4 regions of the Mesorhizobium sp. P3_A9 genome follow, and region 2 is predicted to be linked to each of the others. Evidence: riboswitches for the same ligand, from Rfam matches in the RefSeq annotation. Region 2 holds a riboswitch; each other region holds the start of a gene.

Region 1 (5,631 bases), on a different contig from region 2:
TATTGCGATGTCGATCCGATGTTCGGCACGCTGGCCGATTTCGACGCGCTGACGGCAGAGGCGCACCGGTTGGGTCTCAAAGTGATGATCGACGAAGTGCTGTCGCACACCGCCGACAGCCACCCATGGTTCAAGGAGAGCCGGGCGAGCCGCAACAATTCGAAGGCGGACTGGTATGTCTGGGCGGACGCAAGGCCCGACGGCACGCCGCCCAACAACTGGCTGTCGATCTTCGGTGGGTCGGCCTGGCAGTGGGACACCAGCCGCCAGCAATACTATCTCCACAATTTCCTGGCCGAGCAGCCGGACCTCAACTTCCACAACCGCGAAGTCCAGGACGCGCTGCTCGACGTCACCCGCTTCTGGCTGGAACGCGGCGTTGACGGCTTCCGCCTCGACACGATCAATTTCTACTTCCACAGCCAGGGCCTGGAGAACAATCCGCCGCTGCCGCCGGAAGAGCGCAACGACCAGACCGCCCCGGCGGTCAATCCCTACAACTACCAGGACCATATCTACGACAAGAGCCGACCGGAAAACCTCGGCTTCCTCGAACGCTTCCGCGCCCTGCTCGACGAATATCCGGCGACCGCCGCTGTCGGCGAGGTCGGCGATTCGCAGCGCGGGCTGGAAGTCGTGGCGGCCTATACCGCCGGCGGCAAGCGCGTGCACATGTGCTATTCCTTCGATTTCCTGGCGCCGGAAAAGATCAGCGCGGACAAGGTCCGCTCGGTGCTGGAAGCCTTCGGCAAGGTCGCCAGCGACGGCTGGTCGTGCTGGGCCTTTTCCAACCATGACGTGATGCGTCCGGCCTCGCGCTGGGCCGCCAGCGAAGCCGATCCGATCGCCTATCTCAAGGTCATCTCGGCATTGCTGATGTCGCTGCGCGGCTCTGTCTGCCTCTACCAGGGCGAAGAGCTCGGGCTCGGCGAAGCTGAATTGCGCTTCGAGGATTTGCAGGATCCCTATGGCATCCGCTTCTGGCCGGAATTCAAGGGCCGCGACGGCTGCCGCACGCCCATGGTGTGGGATGGCAGCGCCAAGAATGGTGGCTTCTCCCAGGCAAAGCCCTGGTTGCCGGTGCCGGCCAAGCATCTGGCGCAAGCGGTCAATGTCCAGCAGGGCGACCAGGCTTCGCTGCTCGAGCACTATCGGCGCTTCCTCACCTTCCGCCGTGCCCATCCGGCACTGGCCAAGGGCGATATCACCTTCATCGAAAGCGAGGGCGACACCGTCGCCTTCACGCGCCGGGCCGGCAACGAGCAGATCGTCTGTGTCTTCAACCTCGGCGCCAAGCCGGCCAAGGTTGACCTTGGCAGCCGATCACTGCAACCTTTGCCGGGACACGGGTTTTCCGGGCAAGCGAGCCCCGGTTCGATCGAGCTTGGCGGCTACGGCGCCTGGTTCGGGCGCATCGACTGAATCTTTGAGGAAATCACTGGGAGGAAACCAATGGCCGATGTCAATCTGAGACAAGTGAAGAAGTCGTACGGCAATCTCAACATTCTCCATGGCATCGACCTCGATATCAAATCGGGCGAGTTCATCGTCTTCGTCGGTCCGTCGGGCTGCGGCAAGTCGACCTTGCTGCGCTCCATCGCCGGGCTCGAGGAAATCACGGCCGGTGAGCTCAAGATCGACGGCGAAGTGGTCAATGACGTGCCGCCGTCGAAGCGCGGCATCGCCATGGTGTTCCAGTCCTACGCGCTCTATCCGCACATGACCGTCTACGACAACATGGCGTTCTCGATGAAGATCGGCAAGGAGAACAAGGCCGAGATCGACCGGCGCGTGCGCCAGGCTGCGGAAATCCTGCAGCTGACCAAATATCTCGACCGGCTGCCCAAGGCGATGTCGGGGGGGCAGCGCCAGCGTGTCGCCATCGGCCGCGCCATCGTGCGCAATCCGAAAGTGTTCCTGTTCGACGAGCCGCTGTCGAACCTTGATGCCGCGCTGCGTGTCGCCACGCGTATCGAGATCGCCAAGCTTAAGGAATCGATGCCCAACACGACCATGATCTACGTCACCCACGACCAGGTCGAGGCGATGACGCTCGCCGACCGCATCGTGGTGTTGAAGGACGGCCATATCGAGCAAGTCGGTACGCCGATGGATCTCTACAAGAAGCCCGGCAATCTGTTCGTCGCCCAGTTCATCGGCTCTCCGGCCATGAACATCCTGCCGGCGACGATCGACAAGACCGGCAACCCGACCGTGGTCAGCCATGTCGGCGGGCGCAAGGCCACGGTGCCGATCACGACACCTGCCTCGGCGAAGGGTGCGGCGGTAAGCTTCGGTGTGCGGCCGGAGGACCTGATCATCGCCACCGGCGCGGATTATCTGTTCGAGGGAACGGTCGATTATGTCGAACAACTCGGCGAGGTTCAGCTGGTCTACGTCGACATCGGCCGCGCCGACCTGCCGCTGGTGACCAAGCTGCCCGGCAATGCCGAGGTCAAGCGCGGCTCGACATTGCGGCTTAGCGCCAATGGCGAAGACCTGCACATCTTCGATGCGGACGGACATTCCTTCGCGCTCCAAAAGCCGGAAGCAAAGGCGGCCTGAGGCGAACAGCTCCGCTGAATCAAGGCACATAAAAAAGAGCGGCGGGCCAGGCCCGCCGCTCTTTTTTGGAGGTCAGCTTCGGCTGTTAGTGGTTGCCGAAGAGGTCCCGGTCACTGCTCTGAGGGATCGACTTCTGCACGTCGCCCGACGAATTGAGCAGCTTGTAGACGGGCGAGCCGCTGTTGCGGATCGAAGCCGTACGCGAATTGTCGACCGAAGTCGCGGCAGGCTGGTTGGCGCCATTGGAGCCGTAGTTGTCGCTGCCTGCGAAGGCGCTGCCGGAGATGGCCAGAACGGCGGCGGCAGCAAGGATGATCTTCTTCATTTCAAGTCTCCTGAATTTTGAGTTTCACGGGAGCAGCGGGGCAAACCGCCGCTCCCGGAATCGGCTGTTAGCGGCCGAAAAGATTACGATCGGCACCCTGAACAGGTGCCTGGGCAGCCGGTTCCGACTTCTTGATCGAAGCCGTGTAAGAGCTGTCGGTCGAAGCAACGGCAGGCTGGTTGGCGCCATTGGAGCCGTAGTTGTCGCTGCCGGCAAAGGCGCTGCCGGAGATGGCCAGGACGGCGACGGCAGCAATGATGAACTTGTTCATGTTAGTCTCCTGAATTTCTTAAGGTCGGCCAGAGCGGCGGACAAAAACCCCGCCGTTGGCCGGGATCGGCTGTTAGTGGTTGCCGAAGAGGTTGTGGTCAGCACCCTGGACAGGCGTCTGAGCAGCCGGTTCCGACTTCTTGATCGAAGCGGTGTGCGAGCTGTCGACAGCAGCAGCTGCCGGGGAGGCATTCGAACCGTAGTTGTCGCTACCAGCGAAGGCGCTGCCGGAAATGGCCAGAAGGGCGGCGGCAGTGAGAACAATCTTTTTCATTTTGGGTACTCCAGTATTTTTTTCCGTCCGTCTAGCGGCGTGTCTTGGGATTAAAATCGCGTCGTTCGGACAGCCCCGATGTGGGAAAGCCAGCTGGCCGTTTCCAATCACGAAGTTGTTCCGTGTGGACCAAGTATCCACCACTTGAAATTGTACCAAGGCCCTCTTGATCGAACATTTTTCCTATTGATATCAAAAAGTTAGTTGAAACCAGCACTGCGATCACCAACTGTATCGGAGGCTCAGCGTTCACACCGTCCTGCACGCACCGTCAACAGAAACGAACCGTTCGGTTCGATTTTAGAATGTGCTAATAGTCACTTTTCGAAACCGTTAACCCTTTTTGCCCCCGTTTCGGGTCGATTTTGATAGCCGGCACAGCCGGCACCACGATGATTTCCGTGACCACGGTCCTTGACCGATCATTGCGCATGCGTGTCGCGCCACATGGATGCGATGTCGCTTTCATGCCGATGTCGCAAGCGCTGTCGTGATTAGATCATGACATCTCAGGTGCCGCTTCGTGACGATGGAGCGGAGAATTGGGAAGCCGGTCAGAATCCGGCGCTGCCCCCGCAACGGTGGTGGAGTTCAAGTCGCAACGGGAGACCACTGGGCGAAAGCCTGGGAAGGTGTCGCGATGGTCCGCAAGGACAACTCCAGAGCCCGGAAACCAGCCCGAGATTTCTAGACTCGACTGATCGCGGTGGGCGGTCAAGAGGCGGATGGTGCATGCCCGGCTTTCGCCGGCCTGCGCCCGATCCTTCCTCAATCACCACCAGTTCAGTCCTTGAACGAAGAGGACAGGACATGGATACGCGCAACGACATGCTGAGGCTCTTGAACAGCCGCAGGGACGGATTCTCGCTCGAGCAGCCCTTCTACACGGATCCCGATTTCTTCAAACTGGACATGGAGCTGATCTGGTATCGCGACTGGCTGTTCATCGGCCATGATTGCGAACTGCCGAAGCCCGGCAGCTTCATCACCGTACAGATCGGCGACTATCCGGTCGTGCTGGTGCGCGATCAGCAGGGCGAGATCAACGCCTTCCACAATTCCTGCCGCCATCGCGGCAGCCGCGTCTGCAACACCGACAAGGGCATGGCCGCCAAGCTGGTCTGCCCTTATCACCAGTGGACCTACGAGCTGGACGGAAGGCTGCTGTTTGCCCGCCAGATGGCCGACGGCTTCGACAAGAGCCAGTTCGGCCTGAAGCCGGTCGCCTGCGAGAGCGTGGCCGGCTACATCTTCATCTGCCTGGCCAAGGAGCCCGCCGACTTCGCACCGATGCGGGCGATGATCGAGCCCTACCTCAAGCCGCACCGCCTGGGCGAAGCAAAGATCGCCTTCGAGAGCACGATCGTCGAGAAGGGCAACTGGAAGCTCGTCTGGGAAAACAACCGCGAGTGCTACCATTGCGCCGGCAATCACCCGGAGCTGTGCAAGACCTTCCCGGAAGCCCCGACGGTGACCGGCGTGCAAGGCGCCGACAGCGACCCGGAGATGCTGGCGCATTGGGCCAAATGCGAGGCAGCCGGCCTGCCGAGCAAGTTCCGCATCGACCCGGCCGGGCAGTACCGCGCCACCCGCGCGCCGCTGCTGCGTGACGCAGTCAGCTACACGATGAACGGCAAGCGGGCGGTGAAGAAGAACCTGTCCGACAGCGTCTCGGCCGACCGTATCGGCACGTTGATGCACTATCACTACCCGACGACCTGGAATCATATCCTGATCGACCATGCGGTCACCTTCCGCGTGCTGCCGATCAGCGCCACGGAAACCGCGGTGACGACCAAATGGCTGGTCCACAAGGATGCGGTCGAGGGCGTCGATTACGATCTCGCCGAACTCACCCATGTCTGGACCGAGACCAACGACCAGGACCGCCGCATCGTCGAGGAAAACGCCTTCGGCATCCTGTCGCCAGCCTATGAACCCGGCCCCTATTCGGAGCTGCATGAGGGCGGCGTGATCCAGTTCGTCGACTGGTACGCCCGCTTCATCGGTCCGCGCCTTGCCGATGGCGGCCGGCCGGCGCTGCGCAGTGTCGCTTGAGAGGTTGAGGGATGAACGCGATGACGGATCTTGGCCTTTATCGCCATCTCGACCAGATGGCGCCCTGGAACGACAGGCTGCAGGTGCTGGAAGTGATCGGCGTCAGCGACGAAGCGCCTGACGTCAGGACCTTCACCTT
Region 2 (2,980 bases):
ACGATGCCTTGCCCGACTTCGTTTGACACCACGAACCAGGGGCCGCGCGGCCGCGACAGCAAATCCGCCAGCCGCCGGCATTCCAGCTCGAGATCGTGATCTGCCAGCATGTGATTGGTCAGCCACAGCGTCAGGCAGTCGACAAGCACCGGTTGGTTGTCGGGTAACGCCGCCAGCGCGCCCGCGAGGTCGAGCGGTGCGTCGATGGTCGTCCAGCCCTCGCCGCGCCGTGAACGGTGCAGCGCGATGCGCTCACGCATCTCGTCGTCATAGGCTTCAGCTGTGGCGATATAGGCCCATGGCGAGGGCAACGCCGTCGCCAGGGTTTCGGCGTGCGCGCTCTTGCCCGAGGCACCGCCGATGATGAAGGTCAGCTTGCTGCGATCAGGCAAAGCTGTCGCGCAGGCTYGTRGCSGTMCCSGTGAAGCGTCCGCGCACCACGCCGACGACAGCYCCAAGCACCAGCCAGAACACCAGATTGGTCACCGTCACCGCCACCACGAACTGGTGGTGCAGGCCTTCCGGGATCGGTGTTTCGAAGCTGTCGGGCTGCGGCGCGCCGACAATGTGCGGAGCGACGATCAGCGCTACGCCAAGGATGGCCAGCGGCAGCGACTTGCGGAAGGCGATCAGGCCGAGCCCGATGGCGGTCGCTATCACGGTTGCCACCCACCATATCTGGCGCTGCGTGAGGTCGGCCGCCGGCATGGCCGGCAGTTCCGGCGGCAGGCCGAGGCCAGGCGCCAGTGTGAACACGGCAAAGCCGGCCAGACCCCAGAACACGCCCTGGCGCCAATTGCCGATGCCGCCGGCGAATTCCGAAACCGCGACCAGGATCAGCGCGAAGCCGATGCCGGTGACGACATTGGACACGACGRTGAAGGCYAAGCGCTCGAAGCCYTCGGCCGGCGCCCAGCCRTCGTCTTCGGCCGGAGCSGCKGCRTCGGCCGGRGCCGGRGCGGCAGTGCTCATGGCGTTCGATGCCGCAGGAGCGGCAGAGCTCATTGCGTTGCCGCTGGCGGCATCAGTCGGCGCCGCGGCGTGTTCATGCTTATGGCCGCCTTCGGCCTGTTCGTAGACTTCCGCCTTGAGGATCAGCGGCACGGTGGCATAGGCCTGCATGCAGGCGAGGACGACGCCGGCCACGAGCCCTGCGATCGCCGCGATGAACACGACGTTGCGAAACAGATTCATGATGTCAGATCCTCGTCAGTGGCAGGGAAACGCCATCGAATGGCGGTTGTCATGACCGGCATTGTGGACCGCATCGATATGCGAGAAGCCGACAAAGCCGATGATGAAGGTGCCGAGCAGCGCGGCAAGTGCCAGCTGCATGAAGCGCGACTGCGAGGAGACGGAGGCGCCGAGGGAGACGGAAGCAGTAGTCATATCTTGTCCTTTCACCCTCCACCCGAGGGCCTGTCAGTTTTGCCGTCGCCGGCAGGTCTCCTGGCTCGCGGATCAGCGCCCTTCTCCACCTTCCCGAAGACGAATCTTCAGTGGCATATGGAGAGGACTACCGCACACAGTTGCGGGGGCAGCCACGGCATTGGGCAACAAACGAGCCCGCACCGCATTCCCTCTTGGCTCCAAAACGGAACCGACGACTGTATGACTATAGGGAAAATCACGACACGCGGCAAACCAAATTCCGCCGGCAATCAGCGCGATTGCGCCATGCCGACAAGTCCAGTGGTCCTGGGCACGACAATTGACAATCATGCTGGCCGGGTGTCGGCTGGCGTCCTCACAGGAAGCCAGCGATGCAGCCCCCAGCTATGCAGCCCAATGCCAGCGAGCGCGATCCCTATAACGGCCTGACCCGGGCCGAACCGACGCTGCCCTCATCGGCCTATTGGGATGCGGCAGCCTATCAACGGGACCTTGATGCCATCTGGTACAAAAACTGGCTGCTCGTCTGTCGCGAGGCCGATCTGGCCCAGCCGCTGGCCTTCCGCCGATTCCGCATCGGCACGCAGGACATCCTCGTGCTGCGCGACGACACCGGCGAGCTGCGCGCCTTCCACAACACCTGCCGGCATCGCGGCTCGCAGCTTTGCCAGGAGAGCGAGGGCCGGCTGAAGGCACGGCTGATCACTTGCCCCTATCATGCCTGGTCCTATTCGCTGCGCGGCGACCTCGTGCGCGTGCCGTCGAAATCGCTACCGGCCGGCTTCGACAAGGCCGACCACCCGCTCTATCGCGTCGCGCTGTCGGTGTGGCGCGGCTTCGTGTTCATCAATCTGCAGGAGGATGCCGCCGGCTCGGCGCAGGCATCCTTTGATCCCGCCTCCGGCAATCTCGGCAACTGGCCGTTGGAAACGCTGGTCTCGGGCCATGTGCTGCGCAAGGTGATGAACTGCAACTGGAAGATTTTTTGGGAAAACTTCAACGAGTGCCTGCACTGTCCGGGGGTGCACAAGGACCTGTCGCGGCTGGTGCCGATCTATGGCCGCGGCCTGATGAGCCGGCACGACGATCCCGAATGGTCCCGCCACGCCGACAATGACGCGCCGGAGTTTTCTGGCGGCCTGCGCGCCGGCGCTGAGACATGGTCGCGCGATGGCCAGGCGCATGGGCCGGTCTTCCCGGGGTTGACGCAAGCCGAACGTGCCGCCGGCCAGACCTACGCCACCAGCCTGCCCTCGATGTTCATCGTCGGTCATGTCGATTATGTCAGGACCGTGCGCCTGGTGCCGCTCGGCCCCGAACAGACGGAGCTTGTCGCCGAATGGCTGTTCGCGCCCGACGCGCTGGCCGCGACCGACATCGACAACATCGTTGCCTTCGGCACACAGGTGCTGGAAGAGGATGCGGCGATCTGCGAGGTCAACCAGAGGGGCCTGCGCTCGATGCGCCACGAAGCCGGCGTGCTCATGCCCGAGGAATACGACCTGCACCGTTTCCACAACTGGGTGCGCGAGCGCCACGCAGCGCTTTCGCCGTGATCCTTCACAAAGACTTCGGCAGATACCGCCAG
Region 3 (3,080 bases), on a different contig from region 2:
GAACGAGTTGAAACCGCACTCGTACGCGGAAAGCTTTTCGGGATCGGGATTGCGGTAAGCCACCAGGAACGGTGCGGCCAGCAGCGCCAGGCCGACGACCAGTGCCACGCCGATGAACAGGACGATGGGCAGGTACGAACTGAGGAGTGCGTTCATGCAGCGGTTTCCGTTGGCGCCAATCCACTTTGATTACAGCACCGGACCTTAATGCGGAAGCGTGACAGTTTAACCGCTGAACCGTTTTAAGGGGCCTATGCTGCAACGCGGCGAGGGTTAGCGCAGCACTTCCAGCGAAGCAAGTCAAACCTTGTTCAAAACGCAGTGCTGGACGGCATATCCGAAGAAACTGGTCCGATCCGCTCTTGTTTGATTTCCTTCACTTTTTACTCCACTTTTCTCTCCTGACAGGGTTGCCGCCAAAACCCTGCTAGCATGAGCTGGAATCACCCGTCAGAACCTCGGTTCAACAAGCCCTCAGAGTCCGCCGAATGAAGGAAAAGATCTCGCTCGCCACCGCCCGGCGCATCGCGCTCGCCGCTCAAGGGTTTCTTGATCCGCGCCCAAATGGCACACCCGACCGCCGCCACTTCGCCCGTGTGCTCTCCCGCACCGGCCTGCTGCAGATCGATTCCGTCAGCGCGGTGGTGCGCGCGCATTATATGCCGCTCTATTCGCGCCTTGGCCCCTACCCGCTCGCTCTGCTCGACAATGCTGCGGTGACGCGCAAGCGCACGGTCTTCGAATACTGGGCGCATGAGGCGTCGTTCCTGCCGGTCGAGACCTATCCGCTGATGCGTTGGCGCATGCAGCGCGCCGAGCAAGGCGACGAAATGTATCTGGGATTGGCCAAATGGGGCCGCGAGCACGCCGCCTATATAGAAGAGATCTACCGCGCGGTCGCCGAGCGCGGCCCGATCGCTGCTTCAGCACTCGAAGGTCAGAAGGGCTCGGGCGGCTGGTGGGGCTGGAGCCATGCCAAGCACGCCTTCGAATGGCTGTTCTGGGCCGGGCGCATTACGACGGCGCACCGCCGTGGCTTCGAACGCTTCTACGACCTGCCGGAGCGCGTGCTGCCGCAGGCGATCCTCGATCTGCCGGTGCCGGCCGCCGAGGACGCGCATCGCGAATTGCTGCGCATTTCCGCCCGCGCCCACGGCATCGCGACATCAAGCGACCTGCGCGACTATTTCCGGCTGTCGCCAGCCGACATGAAGGGGCGGCTGGAGGAACTGGTCGAGACCGGCGAGTTGGTGCCGGTGCGTGTCGAAGGCTGGGACAAGCCGGCTTACCTTCACAGGGACGCCCGTTTGCCCCGAAAAATCGAGGCCCGCGCCTTGCTGGCGCCGTTCGATCCTGTTGTCTTCGAGCGGTCGCGCTCGGAGCGGCTGTTCGATTTCCACTACCGCATCGAGATCTACACACCGGCCGAAAAGCGGCAATACGGCTACTACGTCCTGCCCTTCCTGCTCGGCGACCGGATCGTGGCACGCGTCGACCTCAAGGCAGACCGGCCGGCCAGCGTCCTGCGCGTCCATGCCGCCTACTCCGAGCCCGGCGCACCGCCTGAAACAGCGGCAGAACTCTTCGAGGAACTGAAGCAGATGCAGGGCTGGCTCGGGCTCGAGCGCATGGAAGTGACGCCGGCCGGCGATTTGGGGCCGGCGCTGGCCGACATGGCGGTGTCGTAAGCTCGCGTTGACACCGCTACCCGCAAAAGCCTAAATCCGGTTCAGACGGTCCCTTGCCCGCAACGGCAAGGGCTAAGAGGGAATGCGGTGCGGGATTTCGATCTCAAATCCGCGGCTGTCCCCGCAACTGTAAGCGAAGAGCCAAGGCCGAAAGCCACTGGGAGGTTCCCGGGAAGGCGGCTACCGAAGGCGATGACTCGCGAGCCAGGAGACCTGCCGTCTGCGACAGAAGAATCCGATCGCCCGGCGGGTTTCCGGGCAAGGAGCCCGGTTTTTGGACCAGAACAGCAGTTTTTCGGCTGGCACAGCGGATATTCCGTCCGCCAACAGTGATGCTTTGGCCGGCGTCACCATCATTGTCTGCGCCTCCTGCCGCGATGAGACCGGCTCGGATGCCCATCCGCGTGCCGGCGAACTTTTGGCTGAGGACACGCGCCGTGCAGCGTCTGACGACCATATCCGCGTGCGCACGGTCGAATGCCTCGGCAATTGCAAGCGTCGGCTCAGCGCCGCCATCCTGCGCGACGGCTGCTGGAGCTATGTGTTTGGCGACCTGACCCTGACCAGTGGCGCCGACCTCGTCACCGGCGCAAAGCTCTTCGCCACGTCAACGGACGGCCTCATCCCATGGCGCGGCCGGCCCGATTCGCTCAAGCGCGGCCTCGTGGCCCGCATTCCACCCCTCGACATGCTGAAGGACTAACCATGACCGCTTCCGTCTCCCGTGTTCCCTGCACTGTCGTCACCGGCTTCCTTGGCGCCGGCAAGACGACGCTGGTCCGCCATCTCCTGGAAAACGCCGGCGGCAAGCGCATCGCCATCATCGTCAACGAGTTCGGCGATATCGGTATCGACGGCGAGATTTTGAAAGGCTGCGGCATCGACACGTGCCCGGAAGAAAACATCGTCGAACTGGCCAATGGCTGCATCTGCTGCACCGTCGCCGACGATTTCGTGCCGGCGCTCGACAAGATCCTGTCGCTGACGCCGAAGGTCGACCATATCCTGATCGAGACCTCGGGCCTCGCTCTGCCCAAGCCGCTGGTCCAGGCTTTCCAGTGGCCGACGGTGAAGAGCCGTGTGACCGTCGACGGCGTCATTGCGGTTGTCGATGGCCCGGCGCTTGCCGAAGGCCGCGTCGCCAACGACATGGACGCCTTGCAGGCGCAGCGCGCCGGGGATGACAGCCTCGACCATGACGACCCGGTCGAGGAGGTGTTCGAGGACCAGATCGCCTGCGCCGACCTGATCATCCTGTCGAAGAGCGACCTGATGGACGCCGCCGGCTCGGCCCGCGCCAATGCCATCATTGGCGAACACTCCGCCCGAGCCGTGAAGATCGTGCCGACGTCGTATGGCAAGGTCGACCCCTCGGTGCTGCTCGGCCTCGGG
Region 4 (5,096 bases), on a different contig from region 2:
TCGTGACGCCGTTCTCGCCGTTGCAGGCGGCTTGCGTGGCCTTCGTCGCCTGTTCGATGGGGTTTCTGGGCGGGCTGGTGGCCTCGGCCATCAAGCGCGACCAGGGCGTCAAGGACTGGGGCCATCTCATCGAAGGCCATGGCGGCATGATGGACCGCACCGACAGCCTGGTCTTCGCCGCCCCGATCTTCTTTCACATCGTACGCTATTTCTGGACCGTCTGAACCGGCCTAGCGCAGTCAGAGCCGGTTTCGCATGACCAGCGTGACGACGAAGAAGGCGCCGAGCGAGCTGGTGATGATGCCGATCGGCAGCTCCTGCGGCGGCAGCAAGGTTCGCGCCAGAAGATCGCTTGCCAGCAAGAGCACCGCCCCGAATAGCGCACAGCTTGCGATCAGGCGCAGATGCAAGGGACCGGCCAGCGGCCGCGACAGATGCGGGATCATCAGCCCGACGAAGCCGATGACACCGGCGACCGAGACGAGAATTGCCGTCGAGAAGGCGGCAACGAGAAACGTCGTCCTGCGCATCCGCGCCACCGGCACACCAAGGCTTTCGGCGGCACTTTCACCGGCCAGGAAGGCGTCCAGCCTGCGGTGGTTCCACAACCCGTAGGCCGCGATCGTGCCGGCGCCCAGTGCGCCCAGCCAGACATTGTCCCAGCGCGCCAGCCCGAGCCCGCCCATCGTCCAGAATAGCACCGAGTGGGCCGCGCGCTGGTCTCCGGCAAACACCAGATAGTTGGTCAATGCCGTGAACAGGAAGGAGACTGCAAGGCCGGCCAGGATCAGCCGTTCCGGCCCCTGCCCCCTCACCCGCGCGACCAGCAGCAGGACGATGCTCGCGGCCAGTATGCCGCCGGTGAAGGCCGCGACCGGCAAGGTCCAGATGCCAAAACTGTCACCAAAGACGGTGATGACGGAAACAGCCCCTGCGGCAGCCCCCGAGGACAGGCCGAACAGGAACGGATCGGCAAGATCGTTGCGGGTCACCGTCTGCAACAGTGCGCCTGTTATGCCGAGGCCGCCACCGACACAGACCGCGAGGATCGTGCGCGGCAGCCGCAGGTCAACGACGATCTTGCCGATCGGGTCCGACACCTGGTGCTCATTCAACCCGACGGCATGGCCAAGTGCGGCGATGACGTCGGTCAGCGGGATCAGCGTCGAACCATAGGCGATCGACAGCAGCACGAGGGCGACGATCGCCACCGCGCCCGCCGCCATCGCCAGCGCGAATGCCTTGTGCCCCGAGAGCGCGGCGGATCCATGCCTTGGGGCAAGAAGCATCAGAACGCTTCCGGATGCATCGCTTTGGCGATCTTGGCGATCGCCTCGATGTTCGCCGGTCCGGGTGTCAGCTCGGCATAGCGCAGGGCCACGAAGCGCTCGTTCTTGACCGCATCCGTTTCCTTCATCGCCGGATGGGCCTTGAGGAAATCGAGCAATTTCTTGTAGCCGCCACCATCCTGGTAATCGAGCAGGATGAGGAATTGCGGATTGCGCGACGCCACGGTTTCCCAATCGGTGTTGCCCCAGCTGGTGTCCATGTCGGCCATGATGTTGTCACCGCCGGCGGCGGTGATCATGGCGCTGGGAATGGCGAATTTTCCGGCGGTGAACGGCTTGTCCTCACCGGAATCATAGAGGAACACCCGCGTCCCCTTGGCGCTGCCGACCTTGGCGGTGATATCAGCGAGCTGTGACTTCCAGCCGGCAACAAGCTTCTCGGCTTCGGCGTCCTTGCCAAAAATCTTGCCCAGCTTTTCGACGTCGCCATACAGAAGGTCCATCGAGGCGGCGGGGCGGTTCTTGTCGAGATGGACGCAGCTTTCGGTCAGCACCAGCGTCTTGATGCCGTGCGGGGCGAGCGTGTCGGGCGTCACGTCACCGCCCGGCTTCATGCCATAGTACCAGCCGGCGAAGAAGAAATCGGGCTCGACCGCGACGAGGTTCTCGAGCGTCGGATATTTTGGCGCCAGTTCCGGAATGGAACCCTGCTCGGCCTTGAATTCGGGGCCGACCTTGTACCATCCGGTGATGCCGGTCAGGCCGACGATCGACGGCTGCAGCTTCAGCGCGAAGGCCATCTCGGCCATGTTGAGATCGTGGATGACGGCGCGCTTGGGCGGCGCGTCGAAGGTCAACTGCTTGCCGCAGCTGTCGACGGTGACGGGGAAGGCGAAGGCCGTCGAGGCCAGCAGCGAGAAGACGAGCGACAGTGAGAGACGTTTCACGGATTTTGCTCCTTGGTTGAACAGTGTCGGATGAGGAATGGGGTCGATCAGGACGGCGGCGCGGCGCGGTTCGGAACATCGAACACCGTCAGTTCGCGGTCCTCGGTGGGATGGCGCAGGCGAAACACGTCGACGCCGAAAATCTCGCGGATCAGCTGTTGGGTCAGCGCTTCGCGCGGGGCGGCCAGCGCATGCAGCCGGGCTTCGTGCATCACCGCGACCCTGGTGGCGAAGGGCGCCACCAGGGCCAGATCATGCAGCACGGCGATAACCGTCATGCCGAAGCCGGCCACGAGTTCGAGAAGCTCACCGCGGGCGCGCGGATCGAGATGGTTGGTCGGCTCGTCGAGGAACAGCACTTTCGGTTGCTGTGCGATGGCGCGCGCCAGTTGGGCGCGTTGGCGTTCCCCACCCGACAGCGAGCCGATGCTGCGGCCAAGCAGCGGCAACAGCCCGGTCCGGCGCAGCGCATCGACGACAATGTCGCGTTCCTCGCTCCTGCGCCTCAGGCCGGCATGCGGGACGCGGCCAAGCTCGACATAGTCGATCACCGCTAGTCGCGGATCAGGCTGGTCGGTCTGGCCGACGACGGCTATGTGCAACGCCCGTTCGGCGGTCGAGATCCTGTCCAGGCGGCGCCCGCTGAGCTTCACCTCTCCGGAGCTAGGCTTGAGCATGCCCGACAGCATGCGCAGCAGTGTGGTCTTGCCGGCGCCATTGGGGCCGATGATAGCGAGGCGATCGCCTAATGCCACCGACAGGCTGACCGCATGGACCAGATCCCGCCCGTTGGCCGTCGCGCCGAGGTCGCGCGCTTCGAGAAGCGGCATTGTCATCGGCTGTCCCCCGCAGGCTTGCCCGATCCCGGGATGCGGGCCAGCGTCTTGCCGGCCAGTCGGGGCGGGCGTTGTCCGGAATTGCACCAGCCGTCGGCTAGCGAGGCGTAAAGCCTGGCAAATCGCACGAGATCGCCGGCGTCGGCCTCCGCGTCTATGGAGCCGAAGAGATAGGCGGCCTTGCCCGGCGCCTGGAAGGCCACCGTCAGCGGCCGCGCGCAGCCCGCCATGCACTCGACGCCTTCGATCGTGAAGCCATGCGCAACCACGGGCTCGTGGTGGGCTGAGAGCCGGGACCGCAAATCCGCGCAAAGGCTTTCGCCCGACCTGATCCCTGTCGGGACGTCACGGCAAAGCGTGCACACGATGATGCGATGGATGGCGCCGTCCAACTTTCCGTCACTTTCCAAAACTGGCGACGGAAGGATGTTGGCGAGCCGGCCGACAAGACCGACGTCCACGTTTCCTCCCGGCACACCCCGTCCGGTCAACTCAGTGATGGCAGGTCTCCTGGCTCGCGGGTCTCGGCTCAATCCTGCCTTCCCAGCCTTGCCGGCCAGTGGCATATCGGATCTTGCTCACCGCTTACAGTTGCGGGGGCAGCCACGGTCTCGACCTTTGAGGGTCTCACCGTGTTCCCTTTTCACCCCTTGCCTTTCGGCGCGGGGACCATCACGGGGCCACCGTAGATTTGCCCCGAGCGCATCGCAACGATTCTTTTCGACTGAACCTGTCACCATCGCGGCACCGGCAGCTTGTCAGCTAGAGGCGTGCGATATCTCCATCTGTAATGTAATAACAGAACGATTTAGGTGGTTTTCTTTGTCGATGTCAATCCCTTGCCACAACCCTTCGAACTATCGCTGAAGGTTGCGGACGCAGACAGGGCGGAGTTCGCGTGAACCCCGCCCCGGATCGGATAGTCTGCAGGCAGACGCGCTTACTTGCCTGACAGCTGCTTGGCGTTCTCGGGCGTGATCGCCGTCGTCTCGACAGTGACCGTCGTATCCACCGAAGTGGCGCAATCGAGTAGGATCTTCTTCGACATCTCGATCGCTTCCTTCGCACCCGTCGGGTAGGTGAAGGTCGCCGCCCAGTCACCCTTGGCGACGGCCTCGATGCCACCGGCCGGGCCTGGCAAGCCATCAGTACCGATGATCTTGACGTCCTTGCCAGCGCCCTTGGCGGCAAGCAGCGCGCCGGCCGCCATCATGTCGTTCGAGGCGTAGAGCACCTTGATGTCGGGATGCGCCTGCAACATGGCCGAGAAAGCGGTCTGGGCTTTATCCGGCACCCAGTCGGCAGCCTGCTCGGCAACGACCTGGATCTTGGCATTCTCCTTGACGCCGTCCTTGAAGCCATTCAGCCGCTCTACGGCCGGCGTCGAACTCGGGAGACCTTCCAGCACGGCCGCTTCGCCACCTTCCGGCAGCAAGGTCTTGGCGGTGTATTTGCCCGCTTCGAGCGCGATCTTGTAATTGTCGCCGCCGATGAAGGCGGTGTAGTCCTTGCCAGGATCGCCGACCGTCTTGCGGTCGAGTTCGATGACCGGGATGCCGGCATCCATGGCGCGCTTCACCGCCGGCGTCAGCGGCGCCGCCTCGAAGGGCGAGATCAGCAGGAGATCGACCTTCTGGGTGATGAAATTGTCGACCTGCGAGGTCTGCGTGTTGACGTTGCCGGCGCCGTCGGCGATCTGCAGCGTGAAGCCCGGCACTTCCTTGGCCGCCGCCGTCAGCTCGTCATTGACGTGCTGACGATAGGGCTCGGCATTGTTCGCCTGCGAAAAGCCGATGATGAACTGGCCGTCCTTGGCGCAGGCCTTGACCAGCGGCTCGGCGGCCTGGGCGGCTCCGGCAATGCACAGGCCGGCGCCTGCCTGAAGCACGGCATGAAGCGCGCGCCTTGTTCCTTGTCTTGTGGTTTTCATACTTACTCTCCTCCTCGTCGGGCCGGGGGGCCAGACCTTGGTTGACTGCCTTCCAAATGCTGCCGTCTTCCTCCTAACGACCCAAACCCTCGCG

What was found. Region 2 has a riboswitch for cobalamin ahead of AC1DX0_RS20825 (CbtB domain-containing protein). Riboswitches for the same ligand answer to the same signal wherever they lie in the genome.
Region 1: linked by a shared signal. The riboswitch ahead of AC1DX0_RS20715 (aromatic ring-hydroxylating oxygenase subunit alpha) and the one ahead of AC1DX0_RS20825 (CbtB domain-containing protein) in region 2 are both predicted to bind cobalamin.
Region 3: linked by a shared signal. The riboswitch ahead of AC1DX0_RS17415 (DUF1636 family protein) and the one ahead of AC1DX0_RS20825 (CbtB domain-containing protein) in region 2 are both predicted to bind cobalamin.
Region 4: linked by a shared signal. The riboswitch ahead of AC1DX0_RS11125 (DUF1636 family protein) and the one ahead of AC1DX0_RS20825 (CbtB domain-containing protein) in region 2 are both predicted to bind cobalamin.

Annotation. Positions count from the first base shown of each region.
Region 1 is NZ_JBFUGJ010000161.1:5,828-11,458, forward strand. Features, by position in the region: gene bglA (beta-galactosidase BglA) at 1-1,422, shown strand, start outside; gene AC1DX0_RS20695 (ABC transporter ATP-binding protein) at 1,453-2,565, shown strand; gene AC1DX0_RS20700 (DUF680 domain-containing protein) at 2,651-2,890, opposite strand; gene AC1DX0_RS20705 (DUF680 domain-containing protein) at 2,958-3,161, opposite strand; gene AC1DX0_RS20710 (DUF680 domain-containing protein) at 3,234-3,434, opposite strand; cobalamin riboswitch at 3,929-4,130, shown strand; gene AC1DX0_RS20715 (aromatic ring-hydroxylating oxygenase subunit alpha) at 4,245-5,492, shown strand; gene AC1DX0_RS20720 (FAD-binding oxidoreductase) at 5,513-5,631, shown strand, end outside.
Region 2 is NZ_JBFUGJ010000163.1:5,827-8,806, forward strand. Features, by position in the region: gene cobU (bifunctional adenosylcobinamide kinase/adenosylcobinamide-phosphate guanylyltransferase) at 1-392, opposite strand, end outside; gene AC1DX0_RS20820 (CbtA family protein) at 385-1,194, opposite strand; gene AC1DX0_RS20825 (CbtB domain-containing protein) at 1,210-1,389, opposite strand; cobalamin riboswitch at 1,423-1,620, opposite strand; gene AC1DX0_RS20830 (aromatic ring-hydroxylating oxygenase subunit alpha) at 1,779-2,948, shown strand; gene AC1DX0_RS20835 (MFS transporter) at 2,953-2,980, opposite strand, start outside.
Region 3 is NZ_JBFUGJ010000116.1:11,738-14,817, forward strand. Features, by position in the region: gene AC1DX0_RS17405 (NADH-quinone oxidoreductase subunit A) at 1-156, opposite strand, end outside; gene AC1DX0_RS17410 (winged helix-turn-helix domain-containing protein) at 489-1,688, shown strand; cobalamin riboswitch at 1,718-1,923, shown strand; gene AC1DX0_RS17415 (DUF1636 family protein) at 1,963-2,391, shown strand; gene cobW (cobalamin biosynthesis protein CobW) at 2,394-3,080, shown strand, end outside.
Region 4 is NZ_JBFUGJ010000054.1:16,372-21,467, forward strand. Features, by position in the region: gene AC1DX0_RS11105 (phosphatidate cytidylyltransferase) at 1-224, shown strand, start outside; gene AC1DX0_RS11110 (FecCD family ABC transporter permease) at 240-1,289, opposite strand; gene AC1DX0_RS11115 (ABC transporter substrate-binding protein) at 1,289-2,236, opposite strand; gene AC1DX0_RS11120 (ABC transporter ATP-binding protein) at 2,284-3,072, opposite strand; gene AC1DX0_RS11125 (DUF1636 family protein) at 3,069-3,464, opposite strand; cobalamin riboswitch at 3,556-3,761, opposite strand; gene AC1DX0_RS11130 (substrate-binding domain-containing protein) at 4,013-5,002, opposite strand; gene AC1DX0_RS11135 (ABC transporter permease) at 5,076-5,096, opposite strand, start outside.